DNA from 3 places in the Lysinibacillus fusiformis genome. Region 2 is predicted to be linked to each of the others. Evidence: predicted binding sites of a transcription regulator. Region 2 holds the regulator's gene; each other region holds the start of a gene.
The links. The regulator LexA, encoded in region 2, represses DNA repair genes until DNA is damaged. The targets are predictions, from matches to a motif close to CGAACATATGTTCG.
Positions count from the first base shown of each region.

Region 1: the regulator LexA is predicted to act here: its motif matches at 2,736-2,749, upstream of uvrB (excinuclease ABC subunit UvrB).
Region 3: the regulator LexA is predicted to act here: its motif matches at 6,279-6,292, upstream of parE (DNA topoisomerase IV subunit B).

Region 1 covers NZ_CP070490.1:2,571,442-2,579,417, reverse strand. The annotation lists gene uvrA (excinuclease ABC subunit UvrA) at 1-675, opposite strand, end outside; gene uvrB (excinuclease ABC subunit UvrB) at 683-2,662, opposite strand; gene JTI58_RS12560 (IDEAL domain-containing protein) at 3,270-3,518, opposite strand; gene JTI58_RS12555 (competence protein ComK) at 3,746-4,255, shown strand; one part of gene prfB (peptide chain release factor 2) at 4,300-5,328, opposite strand; one part of gene prfB (peptide chain release factor 2) at 5,330-5,404, opposite strand; gene JTI58_RS12545 (competence protein ComK) at 5,527-6,069, opposite strand; gene secA (preprotein translocase subunit SecA) at 6,446-7,976, opposite strand, start outside.
Region 2 covers NZ_CP070490.1:3,135,492-3,143,467, forward strand. The annotation lists gene JTI58_RS15210 (PilN domain-containing protein) at 1-192, shown strand, start outside; gene JTI58_RS15215 (hypothetical protein) at 189-881, shown strand; gene JTI58_RS15220 (prepilin peptidase) at 947-1,699, shown strand; gene JTI58_RS15225 (gamma-glutamyl-gamma-aminobutyrate hydrolase family protein) at 1,733-2,455, shown strand; gene lexA (transcriptional repressor LexA) at 2,563-3,180, opposite strand; gene yneA (cell division suppressor protein YneA) at 3,346-3,660, shown strand; gene JTI58_RS15240 (YneB family resolvase-like protein) at 3,657-4,322, shown strand; gene JTI58_RS15245 (transposase) at 4,430-5,464, shown strand; partial or broken gene JTI58_RS24895 (transposase) at 5,489-5,812, shown strand; gene def (peptide deformylase) at 5,926-6,501, opposite strand; gene JTI58_RS15255 (helix-turn-helix transcriptional regulator) at 6,494-6,643, opposite strand; gene JTI58_RS15260 (GNAT family N-acetyltransferase) at 6,717-7,250, opposite strand; gene JTI58_RS15265 (DUF896 domain-containing protein) at 7,438-7,671, shown strand; gene tkt (transketolase) at 7,798-7,976, shown strand, end outside.
Region 3 covers NZ_CP070490.1:4,445,501-4,453,476, forward strand. The annotation lists gene JTI58_RS21870 (ABC transporter permease) at 1-175, opposite strand, end outside; gene JTI58_RS21875 (thiamine-binding protein) at 175-465, opposite strand; gene JTI58_RS21880 (ABC transporter substrate-binding protein) at 467-1,462, opposite strand; TPP riboswitch at 1,617-1,727, opposite strand; gene parC (DNA topoisomerase IV subunit A) at 1,848-4,286, opposite strand; gene parE (DNA topoisomerase IV subunit B) at 4,283-6,259, opposite strand; gene plsY (glycerol-3-phosphate 1-O-acyltransferase PlsY) at 6,818-7,420, shown strand; gene JTI58_RS21900 (HesB/YadR/YfhF family protein) at 7,440-7,730, shown strand; gene JTI58_RS21905 (spore germination protein) at 7,944-7,976, shown strand, end outside.

The DNA.
Region 1 (7,976 bases), 560 kb from region 2:
CGTTTCTAAAGAATCACTCAGACGAGCAGCAATCCCTTCCTTCATGACAACACGGTCCACCACTACTTCGATTGAATGCTTTTTATTTTTATCAAGTTCGATAGCATCATCTAAATCACGTAATTCCCCATCAATTCGGACACGAACAAAACCTTGTTTTTTTAAATCTTCTAGCAATTTAACATGGGTTCCCTTACGTCCAGAAACCATTGGTGCAAGAAGTTGCATTTTTGTTCTCTCTGGATAAGTTAATAAACGATCCACCATTTGCTCAATCGTTTGGGAAGTGATTTCTATGCCATGATTTGGACAAATCGGTTTACCAATGCGTGCATAAAGTAAACGTAAGTAGTCATAGATCTCCGTTACCGTACCTACAGTAGATCGTGGGTTACGACTTGTCGTTTTTTGGTCAATGGAAATAGCAGGCGATAAACCTTCTATGGCATCAACATCTGGCTTATCCATTTGCCCAAGAAATTGGCGGGCATAGGCGGAAAGGGACTCAACGTAACGACGTTGGCCCTCCGCGTAAATTGTGTCAAATGCTAGAGAAGACTTTCCTGAGCCTGATAAACCTGTTAATACAACTAATTGGTCACGTGGAATTGTGACATTGATATTTTTTAAATTATGAGCACGTGCGCCTTGCACGACAATTTCAGTATTTTTCACAAGTCATTCACCCTTCTACCTTCAATTCAAATATTGTATCTCGCAACTCAGCCGCACGTTCAAAATCAAGCGCTTTTGCTGCTTCCTTCATTTCTACTTCTAGGGAAGCCAAGAGCTGTTCTCTTTCCGCCTTTGTGAGCTTTTTGCCTTTTGTTGCCTTTGTTACATAGGATTCCTCTTCTTCTGCTACTTGTGTTGCACGAATCACATCTGGGATTTTCTTAATGATCGTTTGTGGTGTTATGCCATGCTCCTCGTTATAAGCCATTTGTAACGCACGGCGACGTTTCGTTTCATCAATCGCCTTTTTCATCGAGTCTGTTACATGATCTGCATACATAATGACATGACCATTCGCATTACGAGCAGCACGACCAATCGTTTGAATCAATGAACGCTCTGAACGTAAAAAACCTTCTTTATCAGCATCTAAAATCGCAACAAGGGACACCTCAGGAATATCAAGACCTTCACGCAATAGATTAATACCAATTAGTACGTCATACGTTCCTTTTCGTAGTTCACGGATAATCTCTATACGTTCTAGTGTTTTAATTTCAGAATGTAAGTATTCGACTTTTAAGCCCATTTCCTTCAAGTAGGCCGATAAATCCTCGGACATTTTCTTCGTTAACGTTGTCACTAAAACCCGTTCATTTTGTGCAATCCGATCTTGAATTTCATCAATTAAATTATCGATTTGCCCTTCAATAGGTCGCACCTCAATTAACGGATCCAATAATCCAGTAGGTCGAATAATTTGCTCAACCATTTCGGGTGTGTGCTCCAGCTCATAAGGACCTGGTGTGGCTGATACATAAATGGCTTGATGCACTCTTTTTTCGTATTCTTCAAAACGTAGTGGACGGTTATCAAGTGCTGATGGCAAACGGAAACCATGTTCTACGAGTACACCTTTACGTGCTTGGTCACCATTGTACATGCCACGAACCTGAGGCAGTGTGACGTGACTTTCATCGACTACAAGCAAAAAGTCATCTGGGAAATAATCTAGCAATGTATAGGGAGTGGCACCTGCTCCACGCAATGTTAAATGACGTGAATAGTTTTCAATCCCTGAGCAAAAGCCCATTTCACGCATCATTTCTAAATCATAACGTGTACGTTGTTCTAAACGCTGTGCCTCTAGTAATTTATCTTCTGATCGTAATAAGGCAAGTCGTTCCTCTAATTCTTTTTCAATGTTTTCAATTGCTTTACGCATTTTTTCTTCTCGTGTAACGAAGTGGGATGCTGGGAAAATAGCAACATGTTCTCGATCCGATAAAATTTCTCCCGTAAGTGCATCTACCTCACGAATGCGATCAATTTCATCACCGAAAAATTCCACGCGAATACAATGCTCATCACGAGAGGCTGGGAAGATTTCTACTACATCTCCACGTACCCGAAATGTTCCGCGTGTAAAACTAATATCATTTCGCTCATACTGAACGTCTACAAGCTTACGCAGTAGCTGATTACGTTCTATTTCCATACCTGTGCGAATGGAAACAACCATTTCTCGATATTCTTCAGGGGAACCTAAACCATAAATGCAGGACACAGATGCAATAATAATGACATCCTCACGCTCAAATAATGCAGAAGTAGCAGAGTGACGCAGCTTATCAATTTCATCGTTAATGCTAGAATCTTTTTCTATATAGGTATCTGTCTGCGGTACATAAGCTTCTGGTTGGTAGTAATCATAGTAGCTGACAAAGTATTCAACGGCGTTATTTGGGAAGAACTCTTTAAATTCACTATATAACTGGCCAGCTAATGTTTTATTGTGTGCCATGATTAGTGTTGGTTTTTTAACCTGCTGGATGACATTAGAAATGGTAAACGTTTTACCTGTTCCCGTAGCACCAAGTAATGTTTGATGACGTTTGCCTGCATTCACACCCTCCACTAATTCCGCAATGGCCTGTGGCTGATCCCCATTAGGCTGATATGGCGCTTGTAAATCAAATGTTAGCACTCATGCCCCCGTCCTTTCCTTCCAATTTGTACATATATTTTAGCATAGCAATATTAAAATTTCGAACATTTAACGAACGAATGTTTGTAAAAATTTTTTTCATCTCTAAAATTTGTAATGAATAACCATACGGCCAATTTAACTTGTCACTCTTATAATAGCCGTTTTAACAGGTTTTCAAGCTTCATGAGGTTCCTTATTTAGGAGTGACGGTTATTACTTTTGGAGCGGCTTTCACTCTTTTAGGAGCGGAGTCCTGTGCTTTTGGAGCGGTTATCGTGCAGTTACGAGCGGGGGGCGTCACTTTTAGAGCGGTTATCTCACCTTTATGAGCGGGATCCGTCTCTTTCGGAGCGACTCATTCCTTTTTATGAGCGGGGATCCATGCCTTTGGAGCGACTCTCTCTCTTTTTGGAGCGGGGCACATACCTTTAGAGCGGCTCTCTCTCTTTTTGGAGCGGGAACCTTCACTTTCGGAGCGACTCTCACTTTTTTATGAGCAGAGTCTCAAACTGTTCGAATGAAAACAAACACTCTTCACATCCCCCACAACTATTTTCAAAGTCAAAAAAATCCCGCTCTCCAATAGATGTGGAGAGCGGGTTCGTCAATATGATTCATCTTCTGTTTGCTGTAAGGAAATTAGTTCGGATGCGTATTGATAAAATGCGTTTTCATCTTTTTCATCGAGTGCTCTATCTATCAGAACCATGAGCTGCTCTTGCCGATGCATACGCTGGATACGATTTAAAAATAAATCTAAATAAATCTCGTTTAATAATTTCTCTGCCTCATCAACTTTTTTTGACTGACCAACGGCTTTTAGAAAATCTGTATACGAATAATATTTATCCAACGATCTCACCTCGATCCTTTTCTAAATTATATGAAAATTGAAATTAAAAAGCAATGCTTACGAATCGAAAATATCTTGGATTAGCTCTAAATCACGTGACATTTAGAGCAAATTCTCTAAGCATTTCGTGCTTTTCTGAACGATTTTCAACTTTTTCATCTAATTTATGAAAGTCATTTTCTGTTCTACACTACCGTTATTACTAGAAAAAAGGAGGCACTCCCTATATGACAACTAATTTTGTAAATGGCTACTTAATTTCATTCAACACTTATTTACTGCAACCCATTCAGCATGATTCCAAAGTATTCACGCATGTGATTGATAAGCATAATGAGCTGATTGTTACGCGCAAACCGATGCATGTCCTTCGAAAATCCTGTATCTCATTAGGCTCCACCTATGAAGCCGCAAAACAATCGGCTAAGCGTTTCTTCGGCAATCAACACAAGTTACCAGTCGTCGTGGCCTTTGATTACGGTTATCCCTGTATTTTTTTACCAACTTATTCACCAAGCTCCATTCACAATATATGGATTGGGCTTCATGCAATTATCAATATTACACCTAGTGAAATGGGGTGTACTGTAACGTTAAAAAATAATAAACAAATTGAACTACCTATTCGATATGCATCCATTAGTAAACAATTTCTTAACGCATCTATGCTTTATAAATATTACATGAATGAACGAAAACAGCTTAGCCAAGATGCACCCTATCATCCGCCCTTTTAACAAAAAATTCCCCAAGAGCATCTCACTCTTGGGGAATCTGTGTATTAATTTATTTTTGAACGTAAATAAGCATTAATAAATGGATCTAAATCGCCATCCATCACTGCGCCCACATTACCTGTCTCTTCATTTGTACGATGATCCTTTACCATCGAGTATGGGTGGAAAACATACGAACGAATTTGAGAGCCCCAGCCTATTTCTTTTTGTTCACCACGTATTTCATCTAGCTGTGCCTGCTGTTTATCAAGCTCTAGTTGATATAGCTTCCCTTTTAACATCGTCATCGCTTTTTCACGGTTTTTAATCTGGGAACGCTCAGCTTGACATTGTACGACCGTACCAGTAGGGATATGCGTAATACGAACGGCAGAATCTGTCGTATTAATATGCTGACCACCCGCACCTGTTGCACGATACGTATCAATTTTTAAATCCTCTGTACGAATATCGATTTCAATATTGTCGTCGAACTCTGGCATAACATCGCAGGAAACGAAAGACGTATGACGGCGGCCAGACGAATCAAATGGAGAAATACGTACTAGACGATGGACACCCTTTTCTGCTTGTAAATAACCAAAAGCATTGTGACCTTTAATCGACAATGTTACAGATTTAATCCCAGCTTCATCTCCAGGCAGATAGTCTACCGTTTCCACTTTAAATCCGCGCTTTTCCGCCCATCGCGTATACATACGTAAAAGCATTGAACCCCAATCCTGTGATTCCGTACCACCAGCTCCAGGATGCAGCTCTAAAATGGCATTGTTTTGATCATATGGACCACTTAACAGCAGTTGCAGCTCAAAATCAGCTATTTTTTGTTGGAATTCGGCTAGTTCTTTGCCTAGCTCTTCCTGCAATTCTTCGTCTGATTCTTCACGTAAAAGCTCCAGTGTCATATCTAAATTTTCATGCGTTTCCACTAAATCTTTATATTCATTGGCAATGGCTTTTAGGCTATTGCCTTCATTGATAATCACCTGTGCACCTTGCTGATCATCCCAAAAGCCTGGCTCTAGCATCATTTCATCTAGCTCCTGAATACGTGCCTCTTTGTTTTCTAAGTCAAAGAGACCCCCTAAAGTCCACCAATTTTTTGGCTGTAGTGTCTAACACATTGCGTACATCTGCTAATTCAATCATCGTTAAATCCTCCGAACGTTAGTCATGGAGCTAACACTTCATTCACAAAGCCCCGTATCTTTTTATTATAACGTTTTTACAAAGGAAAACATACTATCTAGCAGATGTTTTATGGTATTAAGTCAACTATCTTGCGTCTCGTCCTCCACCATATTCTTGGCAAGACGTTGAAATACTTTCACACGATCATACTGAACAAGTAAATATTTTGTTCGTTTCTCTAGTCTATATTTTAATAAAAAAGCTCTTTGAATTCGAGACTCTAACGCATTAACACTGACATCCACAATAAATTCCTTGCCATTCATAAAAGTGACCTTTGTCCTCTTTTTATCCACAGCGTTATATTCATCAATATGATGGACAGCGAACCAAATACATTCGGGATGTAGAGGAGATCTACTAGGGAACCATAGAATATTACATCGTTCATCCACCACTATAGGATTTTTATTAAGCTTGCCTAGAATCATTTTCGAACCATCGAATGCTCCTCTTAAACTAGAACCAAAATAACGCAGATTAAAGTCCAATAATTTCGTGGGTGGTAGCGTAGATATATACTCATTATTTTTCTCATACACCTGCGTACATAAATTTCCAAAGGAATCATACACAGGCATATACATCATTGTTTCACTATTCATAATATCTTTTTTATGCATCTATAGTCCCCCTTTATACATTTTATGTTGCTTCCAGTCATAATAAAAAGGAATATACCAATATCCGTACATTCCCGATATTTTCAACGAGTAAGATTGCTTGAAATTTTTTTCAACACACCTACCCATTTCTCCAAGAAACCTTCTTGAAAATCCCGATCCTCCTTAAGTCTTGGTCTTATAATTAATAATTTAGGATAATAATAGGATAAAAAAACTTGTACTATATGCCTATTATTACAGCTATTGTATACCCATATTTTTCAATTGTCTATAAATTCTGACTTTTTAATGCTAAAATTTCTTCAATTTTGAGTTATTTTAAAAAGAAAAAATCATTTTAACACGTAGTTAAAATGATTTTTTCATCTAGATATTATTGAGCCGTACCATGACAGTTTTTAAATTTCTTACCGCTTCCACATGGACATAAATCATTACGGCCAATGTTTTCAGCCTTACGAACTGGTTGCTTTTTCGGAGCAGAGCCACCTTCTTCTTTCGGATTAACAGCCTGCCCCTTCGCCACCTCTTCACGCTCAAGATTATTGCGGATTTCTGCTTTCATCGCATATTTTGCTACATCCTCACGAATAGAGGCTACCATATCCTCAAACATCGCAAAGCCTTCTTGTTGATATTCACGAAGCGGATCGTTTTGACCATATGCACGAAGATGGATACCTTGACGTAGTTGATCCATTGCATCAATATGATCAATCCATTTTGTATCGATTGATCGTAATAAAATGACCTTTTCAAACTCACGCATACGCTCTGGTGTCAGTTCTACCTCTTTTTCATCATAACGAATATGAACTGCATCAGAAATCAACTGATTAATATCTTCAACAGACTTGCCTTGGAAATCAGATACTTTAAGTTGACCTTCCTCTAAAAGATTGGCTGCTACAAAGTCTTCAATTGCCTTTAAGTTCCAATCTTTCTGTTCACCTTGAGTATACAAGCTAACAATATTATCAATTGTTTCTTGAATCATAGACTCAACAAGCACACGCATATTTTCTGTTTCCAGCACATCATAACGCTCTTTATAAATAATTTCACGTTGCTGACGTAATACATCGTCATATTGTAATAATCGTTTACGCGCATCAAAGTTATTACCTTCGACACGTTTCTGCGCTGATTCTACAGCTCTCGACACCACTTTAGATTGCAATGGCTGGGAGTCATCCATACCTAAGCGCATCATCATAGACTTCATATTATCAGAGCCAAAACGACGCATTAAATCATCCTCTAGGGATAGATAGAATTGTGTAACCCCAGGATTCCCTTGACGACCAGAACGTCCACGAAGCTGATTGTCAATACGACGGGATTCATGTCGCTCTGTACCGATTACCGCTAAACCACCAATTTCGAGTACGCCTTCACCAGGTTTAATATCTGTACCACGACCAGCCATGTTTGTTGCAATTGTCACAGCACCCTTTGAACCAGCATTGGCAATGATTTCAGCTTCACGTTCATGGTTTTTCGCATTTAATACATTATGTGGAATTTTATACTTATCCAATAATCTTGAAATAATTTCAGACGTTTCAATGGCAACTGTACCTACAAGTACTGGTTGACCCGCTTGATGTCGCTCTGCAATATCTGCAGCTACCGCTTTATATTTTCCTTCCATAGTGGCAAAAATTAAGTCAGCACGGTCATCACGAGCAATCGGTTTATTCGTAGGAATAGCCACAACGTTCATATTATAAATATTACGGAATTCCTCTTCCTCTGTTTTCGCTGTACCTGTCATCCCTGCTAACTTTTGATACATACGGAAATAGTTTTGGAAGGTAATTGTTGCCATTGTCATCGATTCATTTTGAATCTCTACGCCTTCCTTGGCTTCAATTGCCTGGTGTAAACCGTCAGAGTAACGA
Region 2 (7,976 bases):
TATGTGGAGCGACTTTTAATGAGTAGCTATTTTACAGACGCTCAAATAAACACGGTCTCAAACTTTGATATAGAACTAGGGGAACAAAGGGAATTAACACCCCAACAAAAATTTAAAGAAGTACCGCGCTATTCAGTGTCTATTACAGCGACAATCGACTTTATGTATTTAGCTGGAGGACGACGCTCATGAATAAATTAACAAGTAGTAAAAATTCATCCATCATCTTATTGCTTGCGCTGATAGCTGCTATTTTATTTGCGCTGTATTATTATTTGCTATCACCAAAATTAAATGAAGTGAATGAAAAAGAGCGTAATGTATTGCAGGTGCAGCAAGAATTAGCTAGTGTCAAAGAACAACTCGCTCAATTGGACAAGGAGCAGGGACAGCCTACTACTAATATATTAACGCTAAGACAAAAGCTACCTGCAACAAGAGCCGTTGAAAAGATAATTCTCGATTTAGCTGAGATTGAAGAGGTGACAGGAACTCGTATACAGTCTTTAACTGTCCAAGGTGAGAATGGCACTGTGACACCTTCAGATGTATCGAATGAGCTCAATATGTTAGAACAGGCTGAAGCAGAGGTCAATGGTGATCAGGAGAACAAGGAGACCACTACACCGATTGCATCTCTTTCAAAGGACTCTTTACCAGCTAATTTAAAGCTCATTACTTTTATCTTAGAGGTTGGTGCGCTTGATTTTAATTCTCTTGAAAGCTTTTTACAGGAGGTTGAACAATTAGAGCGCGTGATGAAAACCGATAAGATCGAATTTAAATTACCTGGTGAGCAGGAACAGCTAGAGAAAGATGCAGATCTTACGTTAAAGGCAACAGTGCAAGTGACGACGTTCTATTACGAAGAACAACAATAAACTTTATTGATAGGCGCGCCATACTTCATTTGTATGGGCGCCTATTGGTTTAGGAGGACATAAAATTGGAAATGGCTTATACGATCTTTATTTTTTTATTTGGACTTGTCTTTGGCTCTTTTTATAATGTTGTCGGCTTACGTATACCGCAGAAGGAGTCGATTGTACACCCTCCTTCCCATTGTACGAAATGCCAGAGACGACTAACGGCGCTTGATTTAGTGCCAGTATTGTCCTATGTATTTTTAGGAGGAAAATGTCGGAGTTGTGGCAACAAAATTTCTTGGGTTTACCCAGTCATAGAATTAATGACAGGTGTATTATTTGCCTTTGCTTATTGGCGGCTAGGCTGGAGCATAGAAGTAATAGTAGCGTTCGTTTTTATCTCCTTATTAGTCATCATTGTAGTGTCAGATTTGGCCTATATGCAGATTCCAGATAAGGTGCTATTATTCTTTTTACCCTTGCTTGCTATTGGACGAGTGCTGTCACCATTAACACCTTGGTGGGACTCTCTTGTGGGTGCTGTTGTTGGTTTTGGCATATTATATATAATTGCTGTGCTATCGAACGGTGGCATGGGTGGAGGCGATATTAAATTATTCTTTTTAATTGGACTCGTTCTGGGTACAATTGATACACTGTTAACGCTGTTTTTAGCTGCAGTTATTGGTATGATTGTCGGATTTACTGTGTTATCGAAGAACAAACAGGGGAGAAAAACACCCATTCCGTTTGGGCCTTCTATTGCATTGGCCGCAGTCATTGTTTATTTCTATGGCGATCTATTAATCAATTGGTATTTAGGCTTTTGGTAATTGTTCAATCTTCAAGAATGTGGAGGGAAGCTAGTGAAACCGATTATTGGTATTACAGCCTTTGCGGAGGATGATTTATCCTCTCGATTAAATGCTGCTTACAGCAAAAGCATTATTGAAGCAGGTGGAATTCCACTGATTATTCCGATTGGAGTAGAAGAAGAGGCAGCACAGATTTTAGCCATGACAGATGGTTTAATGTTATCGGGTGGCCATGATGTGCATCCATTTCTGTTCGGGGCCGAGCCTTCATTAAAGCTTGGAAAAATTCATCCAGCGCGAGATACGGTTGAATTAGCCTTAATTGAAGCTGCATTCCAACGGAAAATGCCTATTTTCGGTATTTGTCGAGGGATTCAAATATTAAATGTTGCATTAGGTGGTACTTTATATCAGGACATTGATAGTGACCATTTTAGTACCAAGTTACTCCAACATACGCAGCAATCAGGTCGAGCTGTATCTACTCATTCTGTACAGGTTATTGCTGACAATTTATTAGCGACTATAGTAGAACAAGAGAAACTGGCAGTGAATTCATTTCATCATCAAGCAGTAAATGTTTTAGCGGAAAAATTAAAAGTAGCAGCAAAATCAAATGATGGTATTATCGAAGCGGTAGTTCATGAGGAATTACCATTTTGCTTGGCTGTTCAGTGGCATCCTGAGGAACTGGCCATAGCAGGAGATGAGAGTGCTCAAAGACTATTTTCAGCCTTTGTTGAAGCTAGCTTGAAATTTAAGAAGGAAGCTTAGAAGGGGCATTGTACAAAGAATCCACACATGATTGGATTCTTTTTTTGCGTAAAAAAGAGGATACATGCTCTAAGAAGGAACATAATCCTCGAAACCTACTTTAATGATTAATGTACACGACGGTAAAGACCTACAACTTGTCCTAAAATCGAAACTTGATCGACGATAATGGGTTCCATAGATGAATTTTCAGGCTGTAAACGGAAATGGTTTTTCTCTTTAAAGAAACGTTTTACAGTTGCTTCATCCTCAGCTGTCATAGCTACAACAATATCCCCGTTATTAGCTGTTGCCTTTTGTTTCACAATGACTAAATCCCCATCTAGAATCCCAGCTTCAATCATTGATTCCCCCATAATTTCTAGCATGAACAATTGATCTTCACTTGTGCCGTACGTATCGGGTAATGGGAAGTATTCTTCAATGTTTTCAATAGCTGTAATGGGAGAACCAGCTGTAACCTTCCCGACAAGTGGTACATGAATCACCTGTTGCTTTTGGATGGATTCTTCAGGCTCTAAAATTTCAATTGCACGTGGCTTTGTTGGATCTCGACGAATAAAACCCTTTTGTTCTAATCGAGCTAAATGACCATGAACAGTTGAACTGGAAGCAAGGCCAACTGCTTCACCAATTTCACGTACTGATGGCGGATATCCCTTAGCTCGTACCTCTTCCTTAATGAAAGCTAAAATGTCCTCTTGTCTTTTCGAAACTTTTTTCATGAGTGCTCACCTCTTTTTTCTAATATCATTCTTCTTATTTGATAGTATAACAGAATGCGAACATGTATGCAAACATAGGTTCGAAAAGTGTTTGACAAAAACGTTTGTTCGCTTTATTATGAGAACATACATTCCGAACAAACATTCTTAAAAGGGGTAATGATTATGACATGGTTTAAAAAAAACACACATATCTCAATTTTATTAGGAGCTTGTCTACTATTTGCAGCATATCTTTACATCACTGATCCTGGAAAAGTTAGTTACGCAGAAATCCAAATCGAACATGGGGATAGCTTGTGGTCGTTAGCGGAGCAATATCGTGGTAAAATGAGTACAGATGATTGGATAAAGCTTGTAAAAACTGAAAATGAACTAGCGGATATTAAAATTGTAGCAGGAAAATCTCTAGTCATTCCTGTAGTGAGTGATCAAGCCAGTCCCATCAATACTATCGAAATTGCGAGAAATGAACAATGATAAATAATCAACTGTCGGCTGTTGTCTATTGTCGTGTAAGTACTGAAAAAGAAACACAAAGTTCCTCATTAGAGCGCCAGCAGGAAGAGTTGTTGCACTATGCTAAAGAGCAAGGCTATGCGGTGAAGGGCGTGTTTAAAGATCAGCATAGTGGCTATGATGTAGAACGTGAAGGCTTACTAGAAATGCTTGATTTCATAAAAGATAAGGACATTAATGCCCTTTTTGTACAAGATGAAACTCGTTTAGGACGAGGCAATGCGAGGATGGCAGTATTGCATTTATTACAAAAATCAGCAACTGATGTTTTTTCTATGCGTGATGCAGGCCCAGTCCAATTAAATGAAATGGACACGATGCTGCTTGAAATTTTAGCGATTGTCGAGGAATATCAGCGTAGAATTCATAATGCTAAAATACGCCGTGGTATGCGACGTGCTGTAGAAAACGGTTATCGTCCTGAAAATAATTTATCGAACCGGGGTAATCCGCAAGGTCAGGAGCGTAAAGATCTACCTGTAGATGAAATTGTAAAGCTACGCAAACGTGGATTTACCTTTGAAGAAATTTCTATAACGCTTCGAGGGTTAGGCTTTGAGGTAAGTAAAGCGACTGTACATCGTCGTTTCCAAGAGCACCAAGAAAGATTAGCAGGAAAATAATATTCCTGCTAATCTCATTCTGTTGATAAACTATTTAGTCAATGAAATTTTTTTGAAAAATCGGGTAAAGTCCTTTCAATTCTATGAAATGAGTTGGAGGGATTTTTATGTTCTTTACTATTTCAAGACAGACCATCGAAAAAAATCGGGAGGCTTATTTAGCTATGTATGATAAGAGCCACCTGTTAGTGCAATTGGATCAATTAATTGATTGGCAATCGATTTTAAAAAAGTTGATGTGCTATTATTCAAATACACCTACCGGGCGTCCGTCTAAAGATCCGATTATTTTGGTGAAGATATTATTGATTCAAAGTCTAGAAGGGTTTCGATCTGTCCGTTTGACGTGTAAACAAGTTCAATCAAATGCCACGTATCGTTGGTTTCTAGGGATTCATCTATTTGAAAAAGTACCTCATCATAGTACAATTTCTCGTTTTTTATGGGAACGTCTGAAAGGACCTCCATTTTGGTTAGCGTTGTTTAATGAACAAGTGTGGGCCATTCATCAGGAAGGATTTATTGCGAATAAAACGTGGGCTGCAGATGAAACGGAGTTAAAGGCCAATGCCAATAAACGTTTTCGTCAACGGCTCCTTGTGAAAAAAATGGTTGAAGAGAATGAGAACGATTTAAAACGAATCAATCAATTCCGCGAAAAACAAGGAAAAAAACCATTAAAGCCGGCCCTATCTAAAGTGATATTTCATCCAACCAATTTTAGTCCTGTCGATGAAGATGCGCGCCTATCCGTTAAACATGTGGAGAGAGGGCAATTTGCGTATTATGAACATCGTATTGTCGATACATTACATGGATTTATTATTGCCTCTGAAATCACAGCAGCAAATAGACCTGGACATCAAATTTTACCTCAGCAGCTAAATCAATTGCATCAACTATTTCAGCAGTATGCGAAAGAGATTACATTAGATGCTGGCTATTATAATGCACAATGTGCGAATGAGCTCTTTAAACGAGGCTTTTTTGTCTCCATCCCCTATAAAAGAAGCCAGACAAAAGAACATCCAAGCTGTCGGCGTCATCAATTCAAAAAGATAAACGAAACGACGTATGCTTGTCCAATGGGCGTACCGTTTCGTTATACAACATCAACGCGCAAAGGCTATCACGAATTTTAAGCATCAAAAGGAAGCTGCAAAAACTGCCCGTTCGCTTTAAACGAAAAAGACCGTATTTTAAGGATTTCTATTCATCAAAAAACCTATGATCGTCTAAGAGAAATGAGATTATCATGGAAAGGGAAAATTTTAAAAACTGTCCGACCGCAAACGATTGAACTAAGCTTTGCCCATAGCAAAGAATACCACGGTCTCCGTTATGCCAGATACCGTAGTATACCCAAAGTAAAAACACAAGTTTTGATGATCGCACTCATTCAAAACTTTAAGAAATGGGCCAAGCTCCGTTCACTAAAACAAGTTGGACTCCATCTCACATATAAAATTATAGAAGATTCTTTTGAATAATTCAAAAAATCCCTGTGGAAATTCACAGGGATTTCATTGACAAGGTTGTTTTTCAACAACATGAGATTAGCAGGAAAATAATATTCCTGCTAATCTTTTTTTCTGTAAAGAGACTATTGAAAAGAAGAAAAGCTTTCGATGATAACATGATTAGGCAGTTGGAACGGGTGCTCTTTATTTATTCTATCATAAAACATGATGCCATTTAAATGATCGATTTCATGTTGTACAACGATAGCCCCATAGCCCTGTAACTGAACAATGATTTCATGTCCATCGATGTCGTAAGCTTTGACTTTAATGCGTTCGTATCTCGGTACAAAACCAGAAACAGGTCGATTTACAGATAGACAGCCTTCTCCCTCAGGTAGATAAATCATATTAAGGGAATGACTCATTATTTTAGGGTTAATCAGCATCATTTCTTGGTCATCAAAGAGCACAGCAAACATTCGTTTATCTACGCCAATTTGATTAGCAGAGAGTCCACTTCCAGGGCGAAGCTTATATTTTTTTGCTAGAGTAGGATCTTGGCTATTTTTTAAATATTGTAGCATGGACAAGAGGGTATTTCGGTCCTCTGTGGTCACAGGTATCGCCACTTCTTGAGTGTGTTTTCTTAAAATTGTCGAGTGTTCTTTCACGAAATCCTTCATTGTAATCATATAATTGGGGTGAAATTTAGTCATAGATAAACACCTCATCAATCCGGCTATTGAGAACCTTAGCAATCTTAAAAGCTAATTCAAGGGTCGGATCATATTTATCATTTTCAATACTATTAATGGTCTGCCTCACAACCCCACATTCTTTTGCAAGAGCAGCCTGCATTAAAATGGACAAAGCAACACTCAATTCATATTCACTAAATTGTGGGTATAATAACACCGCAGTTTTCTTCATTTCACACACTCCTTACCTTTAGATTGTTCCATTCTTCCTGTAAAATAGCGTAATAGTATTCATCCCACCAATCATCTCCGTGTGGTATGCATTTTTTAAAAAATCCTTCTTGGCGCATCCCGATCTTTTCCATGACTCGGTATGAAGCTACATTTTCTGGCTGGCATGTGGCGATAATTCGATGAAGTTTCATTTTAGTAAAGCTATAATTTAATAGGGCATGAGCAGCTTCAGAAGCATAGCCATGATTATGATAGACAGGATTCAAAACCCATCCAATTTCATAAGTATGGTCACCGAAGTATTTGTGGAAAACAAGATGACCAATGACTCGCTGTTGTTCACGTAAAACAATGGCGAAATGTTTTGCTTGCTCGTTGTTATTCTCCGTTATAAAGTTTCGAACCTGTTCTTCATTCAACACACCTTCAGGCATATAGTGCATCACTGTTTTATCGGACATATAGCTATAAACAGCCTGCCAATCTTGTGCTTCAAATGTTCGAATAAGTAGCCTCGGTGTTGTGATGTTCACAATATTTCCTCCTATTATCTATTAAATTTTTCCTTTTATAATTAGTTATACACCTCTAACATCTGGAAGTCATGTAAATAATGGCTAAGAAGTGTTTTTAAGGGTTGGTATAACTGCATTTTAAGGGAAACCGTGCTATACTTTGCATACTGAGGTCATTAAGCTAGGTACTGAAAGGTGTGTAACAATGTTATCAAAGGAAAAAATTAACCGAATTAATGAATTATCTGCTAAAGCGAAAAGCGGACAATTAACAGAGGCAGAGGCAAAGGAGCGAACAGCGCTTCGCAAGGAGTACTTAGATACGTTTAGAGCGACTATGCGAGATACGATTGAAAACGTAAAAGTGGTAGATGCAGAAGGAAATGATGTAACCCCAGAGAAGGTAAAACAAGCGAAAAAAAATAAATTTCTAAATTAATGTGACACAATTCAATAAAGTATGTATGAAAACACAAATAGTATAACAAAAGCATTGTTTTCTAAAGCAATGTTGACTAAACTGTAAAAGAACAATATATAGGACGAGAAAGGATGTCACAATATAATGACTCAACACGCGGATCTTTTAGCAATTAATGCTATCCGAACTTTGTCAATCGATGCTATTGAAAAAGCAAATTCTGGTCACCCAGGTTTACCAATGGGGGCAGCGCCAATGGCTTATACGCTTTGGACAAAACAATTACGCCATAATCCAGCAAATCCAAAATGGTTTAACCGTGA
Region 3 (7,976 bases), 1.3 Mb from region 2:
TAGCGAATACATGTGGTAGAAAGGTTTGATACGACTGAAAGGCTTCCGACAAAATACTACTTGGCGCAGGTAATAACCAATGTGGAACTTCAGCAAAATGCACGATTAGTTCCCATATGAATAAGAGGAAGGCGATAAAAATTATCGTCCTTCCCTTTTGCAATGCACGTTTCATTACTGATATTTCTCCGTTAATGTATCCATCGTAATACCCTTTGGCTGATATAAAATTTTCACTTGTGTAATAACATTAATGGCTCCTAGCTCGATCATCTTCTCATTCATTTTTTCAATGATTTGGAGCAATGTAGAAAGCTCGCCTTCCATCGTTGTTTCCAATGGATGTACCTCATATTTCACGCCAGAAGCATCGATCACAGCAATCGCTGCATCCACATAAGGGATAACATCTTCATATTTCTCTGTCTTTGGTATGATTTGCACACTGATTAATGAATTTGCCATGTTAATTGGCCTCCTTTTTAGGTAAGAAATCATTTGTAAAGGCTTGTTTCGCATCAAACTCGCCCTCTAGTACATGATTGCTAGACATCCATTTTGCATAGTTTTCCCACACAGAAAGCTTTTGCTCTCCCCATTGCTTGGCATCATCCTGATATTTATCTGCCAGCCATTCCTGACTTTTATGCACTAGCTCTTTATCTAAATCAGGAGCCGCTTCGATTAACATATCAGCTGCTTCACTTGGGTTTTCTATTGCGTATTCATAGCCTTTTGATGTAGCTGCAACAAAGGCTTTGACAACATCAGGGTTGTCCTGTAGCATTTTTTCATTCGTAGCTAGAACAGGTGTATAGTAATCCAATTGATCACTATAATCCGTTAGATACAGCATATTAATCTTTTCCCCACGCAGCTCAGCTTCAATCCCAGTCCATGCATAATAAATCCAAGCAAAATCAATGTCTTTTTCCATCATTGTGAAGAAATCTAAATCCCCTGCATTGACGATATCTAGCTTATTGATATCTGCCTTTTCTGTTTGCATTAATGATTGGAGAACGGCTTGCTCTAATGGCGCACCCCAACCACCATAAGTTTTACCTTCAAAATCCTTTGGCGATGTAATGCCTTTTGATGCAATAGAAGCAAAGCCAGATGTATTATGCTGAATAATCGCTGCGATAGAGACCAGCGGCACATCTTGTACACGCGCCTGTGTAATGCCTTCCTGATAGCTCACGCCAAACTCTGCCTTTCCAGAAGCAACAAGCTGATCTGCGCCCGCCTCACCAGGCATAATTATCTCAACATCTAAGCCCTGTTCCTCAAAATAACCAAGTTTTTTTGCGACATACAGACCTGTATGATTCGTATTCGGTGTCCAATCCAGTACCACAGACACCTTTTTCAGCTTGTCACTTGCCTGCTTGTCCTCCTTGTCACTACAGCCCACCAAAGTCAAAAGTGCTGCCAATAGAATAAATAACCATTTTTTCATGCGAAAGCCTCCCAGTTTGTAATATGAAAGTGTTCATGAATGAATGTTGTCACCAGAAGAAAGCGTATACAAGGTTTTCAAACTATTGCTTGAAAACATAAAAAAACGCCTAGGATTCCTCCCAGACGTATTACAATCATTCTTCAAAACTTTGCTTTTTTGAATAGATGTTCCCTACGCTGGTACGAGCCAAATCAGGTTCAAAGGGTCAGCGTCTATCGGACACAATCTCAGCTAGCAACTACTAGCCCCCCTACATTCTTTCGCTATGAACTTTTCGATGATTATTATACCCATAGTTACACTTAAATGACAAGGTGCTATTTTTGAATAACGATTGTATTCAAGACAAAAGCCCAGTTCTCCTAAGAGACTGGGCATGATATTAGCTAGGTTTTTGTTCTTTTTTGGCTGTTAATACATGGGAAATCGCCCCATCTGTTGCAATATCCACTTTAAACGAACCGTTGGAATGGCGATCTGCACGAGACAATGCTTGTACAGCAATTACCTCTTGAACGCCTTTTTCGGTTTCAATCACAACCTGCTCCTCGTCTGTCGCTTGTATAACTGCTACAATTCGGTGAGGATTTGCTTTTAACTCTGTTAATACTTTTAGTCCACGTTTTGCACGACTTGCTACTTCAACTTCAGCGACATTCATTTTCTTCACGGCTCCACGCTGTGTCACAATCACTACATATTGTGTAACATCAGGCTGTAGCACATTGACACCAACTAAGGCTTCTCCATCTTTTAGCGTGATCCCTTTCACACCGCCTGTTTTCACACCTGTAACGGGTAGTTCCTCCATCGGGAAACGAATCGCATAGGCTGTATCCGTTGTTAGCATCAGTTCTACATCATCCGTCACAAACGATGCATAGATCATCGCATCACCAGCCTTGACGTTCATCGTTTTAATTGGCTTTGAATAACGTGTTACCGCATAGTCTGCGAGTGGTGAGCGCTTAATTTGACCATCTTTTGTGGCTGTGAAGACATACGTATTTGGCTGTTCAAATGTTTCAAAGCCATAGACCGCAATAATCGATTCATCTTCCCCTGTTGGGACAATACTGGAAATATGCTGGCCCAGGTCCTTCCAGCGTATGTCAGGAAGCTCATGAACAGGTTGATAAATATAATTGCCACGATTTGTGAACAGCAATAGATGGTGCTGTGTATTTAAGTTTGCTTCATACAATAAATAATCCGAATCCTTCATGGCAAAATCTTGCCCATTTGAAGCGGCATGAGAACGTGTCGATGTACGTTTAATATAACCGTCCTTCGTCACTGTCACGACAACCTCTTCACTTGGCACAAGGACATCCAATGTAATTTTAATTTCTTCAATTTCCTGCTCAATCTTCGAGCGACGTGGCTCTGTAAAGCGTTTCTTAATGTCTAGCAACTCTTGTTTAATAACACGTACTAGCTTGGCTTCACTTTGTAGAATGCCCTCTAGCTTCGCAATTAACTTATTTAACTCGTCCTGTTCCTGACGAAGCTCTGTAATATCCGTATTCGTTAAACGGTATAATTGTAGGCTTACAATGGCCTCTGCTTGTACCTCTGTAAAATCAAACTTCGCTTGTAAATTAAGCTTTGCATCCTTCTTATCATTAGAAGAACGAATCGTCGCAATTACTTCATCTAAAATGGAAAGGGCTTTAATTAAGCCTTCTACAATATGAGAACGGTCCTTTGCCTTTTGTAAATCGTAAATGGAGCGGTTTGTCACTACTTCTTTTTGATGGGCGATATACGCATCCAGCAATAATGGCAATGTCATCATCGTTGGGCGACGATTGTGGATGGCAATCATATTAAAATTATAAGCTACCTGTAAATCCGTTGTTTTAAACAAGTACTGTAAAATTCCTTGCCCTGGTACATCCTTTTTCAGCTCAATCACGACACGTAAGCCTGTACGGTCTGATTCATCTCGAATTTCCGCAATACCTTCTAGTCGTTTATCTACACGTTGCTCATCAATTTTTTTCACAAGATTCGCTTTATTTACATCGTATGGTAACTCCGTGATAACAATTTGCTCTTTGCCACCCTTGATTGGTTCGACAACCGCTTGGGCACGGACAATGATTTTGCCACGACCTGTTTCATACGCCTTTTTGATGCCGTCCACACCTTGAATGATACCACCAGTTGGGAAATCTGGCCCTTTAATCACCGTCATCAATTCATCTACACTAACATTAGGCTTGTCTAAGCGCATCAACACAGCATCCAGTACTTCATCTAAGGCATGTGGCGGAATATCCGTCGCATAACCAGCGGAAATCCCTGTAGAGCCGTTGACTAATAGGTTTGGAAAACGTGCTGGTAAAACGGTTGGCTCCATATCCTGGTCATCAAAGTTTGGCACAAACTCGACCGTTTTCTTGCCAATATCTCGTAGCATTTCAGCGGCAATAGCAGATAGTCTCGCCTCTGTATAACGCATCGCAGCTGGTGGATCACCATCGACCGAGCCATTGTTCCCGTGCATCTCAATGAGCATATGACGCGCCTTCCAGTCCTGACTCATACGGACCATCGCCTCATACACAGAGCTATCGCCGTGCGGATGATAGTTACCAATCACGTTACCCACTGTTTTTGCGGATTTACGGAACGGTTTATCGTTTGTATTGCCTTCTGTAAACATCGCATATAAAATACGGCGCTGTACTGGTTTAAGACCGTCACGTGCATCAGGCAACGCGCGGTCTTGAATAATATATTTACTATAGCGACCAAAACGGTCACCCATCACTTCTTCTAACGGTAAATCTTGAAACTTTTCTGTACTACTCATGCTTGGTCCTCCTCTTGTTGGATGAATTCATTCTCTAAAATGTTAGAATCATCCTCCATACCGAAGTCTACATTGGCTTCGATCCACTTACGACGTGGTTCTACCTTATCGCCCATTAACGTCGTGACACGTCTCTCTGCACGTGCACCATCCTCGATTGTGACACGAATCAACGTCCGTGTTTCAGGGTTCATCGTTGTGTCCCATAGTTGGTCTGCATTCATCTCACCAAGACCTTTATAGCGCTGTAATATGTAACCCTTTCCAACCTTTTTGATGGCCTTTTGTAAATCACTTTCTGTCCAAGCATATTCAATGACTTCTTTTTTCCCAGTACCCCTCGAGACTTTATAAAGCGGTGGTAGCGCGATATAGACTTTTCCTGCTTCAATTAGTGGACGCATATAACGATAGAAGAATGTTAATAGCAAGACTTGAATATGTGCCCCGTCTGTATCCGCATCGGTCATAATCACTACTTTATCGTAGGCGGAATCCTCCACCGCAAAATCCGTTCCAACACCTGCCCCAATCGCATGGATAATCGTTGAAATTTCTTCGTTTTTCATAATGTCCTGTAGCTTGGCTTTTTCTGTGTTGATTACTTTCCCACGCAATGGCAGAATCGCTTGGAATGTACGATCACGGCCTTGTTTGGCAGAACCTCCTGCAGAATCACCCTCGACTAAATACAGCTCATTTTTTGACGCATTGCGTGACTGAGCTGGCGTTAATTTTCCTGATAGAATCGTACTACCCTTTTTGTTTTTCTTCCCATTTCGTGCATCCTCACGTGCTTTACGAGCCGCTTCACGTACTTGCTGCGCACGAATCGCTTTACGAACAAGGGAAGCCGATAACTCCGCATTTTCCTCTAGCACATACAAAATTTGCTCAGACACCACACTATCCACTGCAGAACGAGCCTCACTTGTACCAAGCTTGCCCTTTGTTTGACCTTCAAATTGTAGTAAGTGCTCTGGGATACGAACAGACACAATGGCCGCTAAGCCCTCACGAATATCTGTCCCCTCAAGGTTTTTATCCTTGTCCTTTAACAAGCCAATTTTTCTTGCATATTCATTAAAGACACGTGTCAATGCTGCTTTTGCACCCGTTTCATGTGTACCACCATCACGTGTACGAACATTATTAACAAATGATAAGATCGTTTCCGAATAACCATCGTTATACTGGAAAGCGAACTCTACTTCGATATCATCTTGTATACCTTCTACATATTTCACTGGATGAAGGACATCTTTTTCCTCATTCAAATACGCAACGAAAGCTTCAATGCCATTCTCATAAAAGAACACATCATTTTTGCCTTCCTCGCGCTCATCGATTAATTCAATTTTTAAACCCTTTAATAAAAAGGCTGATTCACGTAATCGTTCTGCTAACGTATCATAATTGAATTTTGTGACAGAGAAGATCGTTTCATCTGGTAGGAAATGGACAAGTGTTCCTGTCTGCTTGGTTTGACCAATATTTTCAAGCGTTGTGACAGGCTGTCCCCCGTGCTCAAAGCGCTGACGATACTTTTTGCCATCACGATGAATCGTCACCTCTAAAAATGTTGAGAGCGCATTCACAACAGAAGAACCAACACCATGTAAACCACCACTTGTTTTATAGCCACCTTGACCAAATTTACCGCCAGCGTGTAACACCGTAAAAATAATTTCTGGTGTCGGTTTGCCCATTTTATGCATACCGGTTGGCATCCCACGGCCAAAGTCGCGCACACTCATACTTTGATCTTTATGAATTGTGACAATAATATGAGATCCAAAGCCAGCCAGTGCTTCATCCACCGCATTATCTACGATTTCATACACAAGGTGATGAAGTCCACGGCCATCCGTCGAACCGATATACATGCCAGGTCGTTTGCGCACCGCTTCTAATCCTTCCAATACTTGTATAGCGTCATCATTATAGACGCTAGTTGACTGTTTATTCGTCAAAAAAATTCCCCTCCAAAAACAAACACATGTTCTATTTATGTTCTCATCCTAATAATAATAGCATTTCCTGTCAATAGCTAGCGACAGGTCCAATCATTTTAATAATTTGCTCACAGTTTTGATCATATTTCTAAATAGTAAACATCTTCAACAGTTGCTTAAAATTGGTATTTAAGCAAGACAGACTGCTTCTAGCTTCCATCAACATTGGACGCATCGAAGCCTATATAGTTGCAAAATAAATTTGTGTTGCTTGCAGATAGAAGCACTATTACGTACCTTGGGATGAAACTGGATAAAGTTAGACTTCTATTCTACCAAAGGAATGAGCGATTGACAAAATTGCCTTTTTGCCTATATTTTTAAAAAGGTTTTTTCACTTCTTACAAACTTTTGTCTAAAAGCCTAGCCCTCGCTAATAGATTCTCTTTTGTATTGAATTCAAGGCTTCCTATGAAATCTCCTTCATATCATTGTAGATTAGCAAGAAAAAGTGTAAAATACTTGTTACAAACTATTAGTACCAAGTGATGGACTATGAATGAAAGGAGTCCAGCTATGATCAATGGACTTATTATTTTATGTGCTTATCTAATCGGCTCTATACCTTCTGGATTATGGATAGGCAAAATTTTTTATAATACCGATATTCGTGAACACGGGAGCGGTAATCTTGGTGCGACCAATACTTTTCGAACGTTAGGGAAGAAGGCAGGTATTGTTGTTACGGTGATGGATGTCTTAAAAGGAACAGCCGCTGTCTTACTCGTGACACTTCCCGTTTTCTCTGACAGTACACTTCATTCTTTATTACTTGGTCTTGTCGCTGTGATCGGTCATATGTTTCCGATCTTCGCCAACTTCCGAGGTGGGAAAGCCGTGGCAACTTCTGCGGGTGTATTATTAGGCTATTCTTGGCCTCTCTTTGTCCTACTATTTATTACCTTTATTGTGACATTAAAAATCACAAAAATCGTTAGCTTAACATCGATGATAGCCGCTTTAGTAGCGCTTATTTATGCAATCGTTTATTATTTTATTACAGGTGACTTTGCATTAGGCATCTTGGTAGCCTTTTTATTTACCTTTATTGTTTATCGCCACCGTGCCAATATTGCACGTATTAAAAACGGCACCGAACCAAAGGTAAAATGGCTGTAGGAAGAGAGGAGCATTTGAAATGAACATTGCATTGACAGATGAAGCCCTACAATGGTTCAAACATGAAATGGAAGTTGAACCTGGCGATACAATTCGCTTTTATGCACGCTACGGTGGCTCTAGTCCGTTTCATGAAGGCTTTTCACTCGGCATGACACGTGAGGAACCCATTGCCATAGGTGTGCAGACAGTAATTGATGACGTCATCTATTACATTGACGAGAAAGATCTTTGGTTCTTTAACGATCACAATTTACATGTTGACGTTGATACAAGTAAAGATGAATTACAATACGACTATCGTACATAAAACAAGTCTATCCTTTCAGCCCATGAAAGGATAGACTGTTTTTTTTATTTAGTACAGAACAATTTTTCGAGACAACTTGAAAAACCCGCATACGAATGTTGCACAGTACATGATTTAACCGCAATTAGCTAATTTTTCATCCCCTTTTCGTTTATCTCTCAAAAAAATTGTCCACTCTAATGATAATGAACGTCCATTTGAGGAGGAAAACATATGTCCATGTCCAACAATATCGAGACCTCCCCA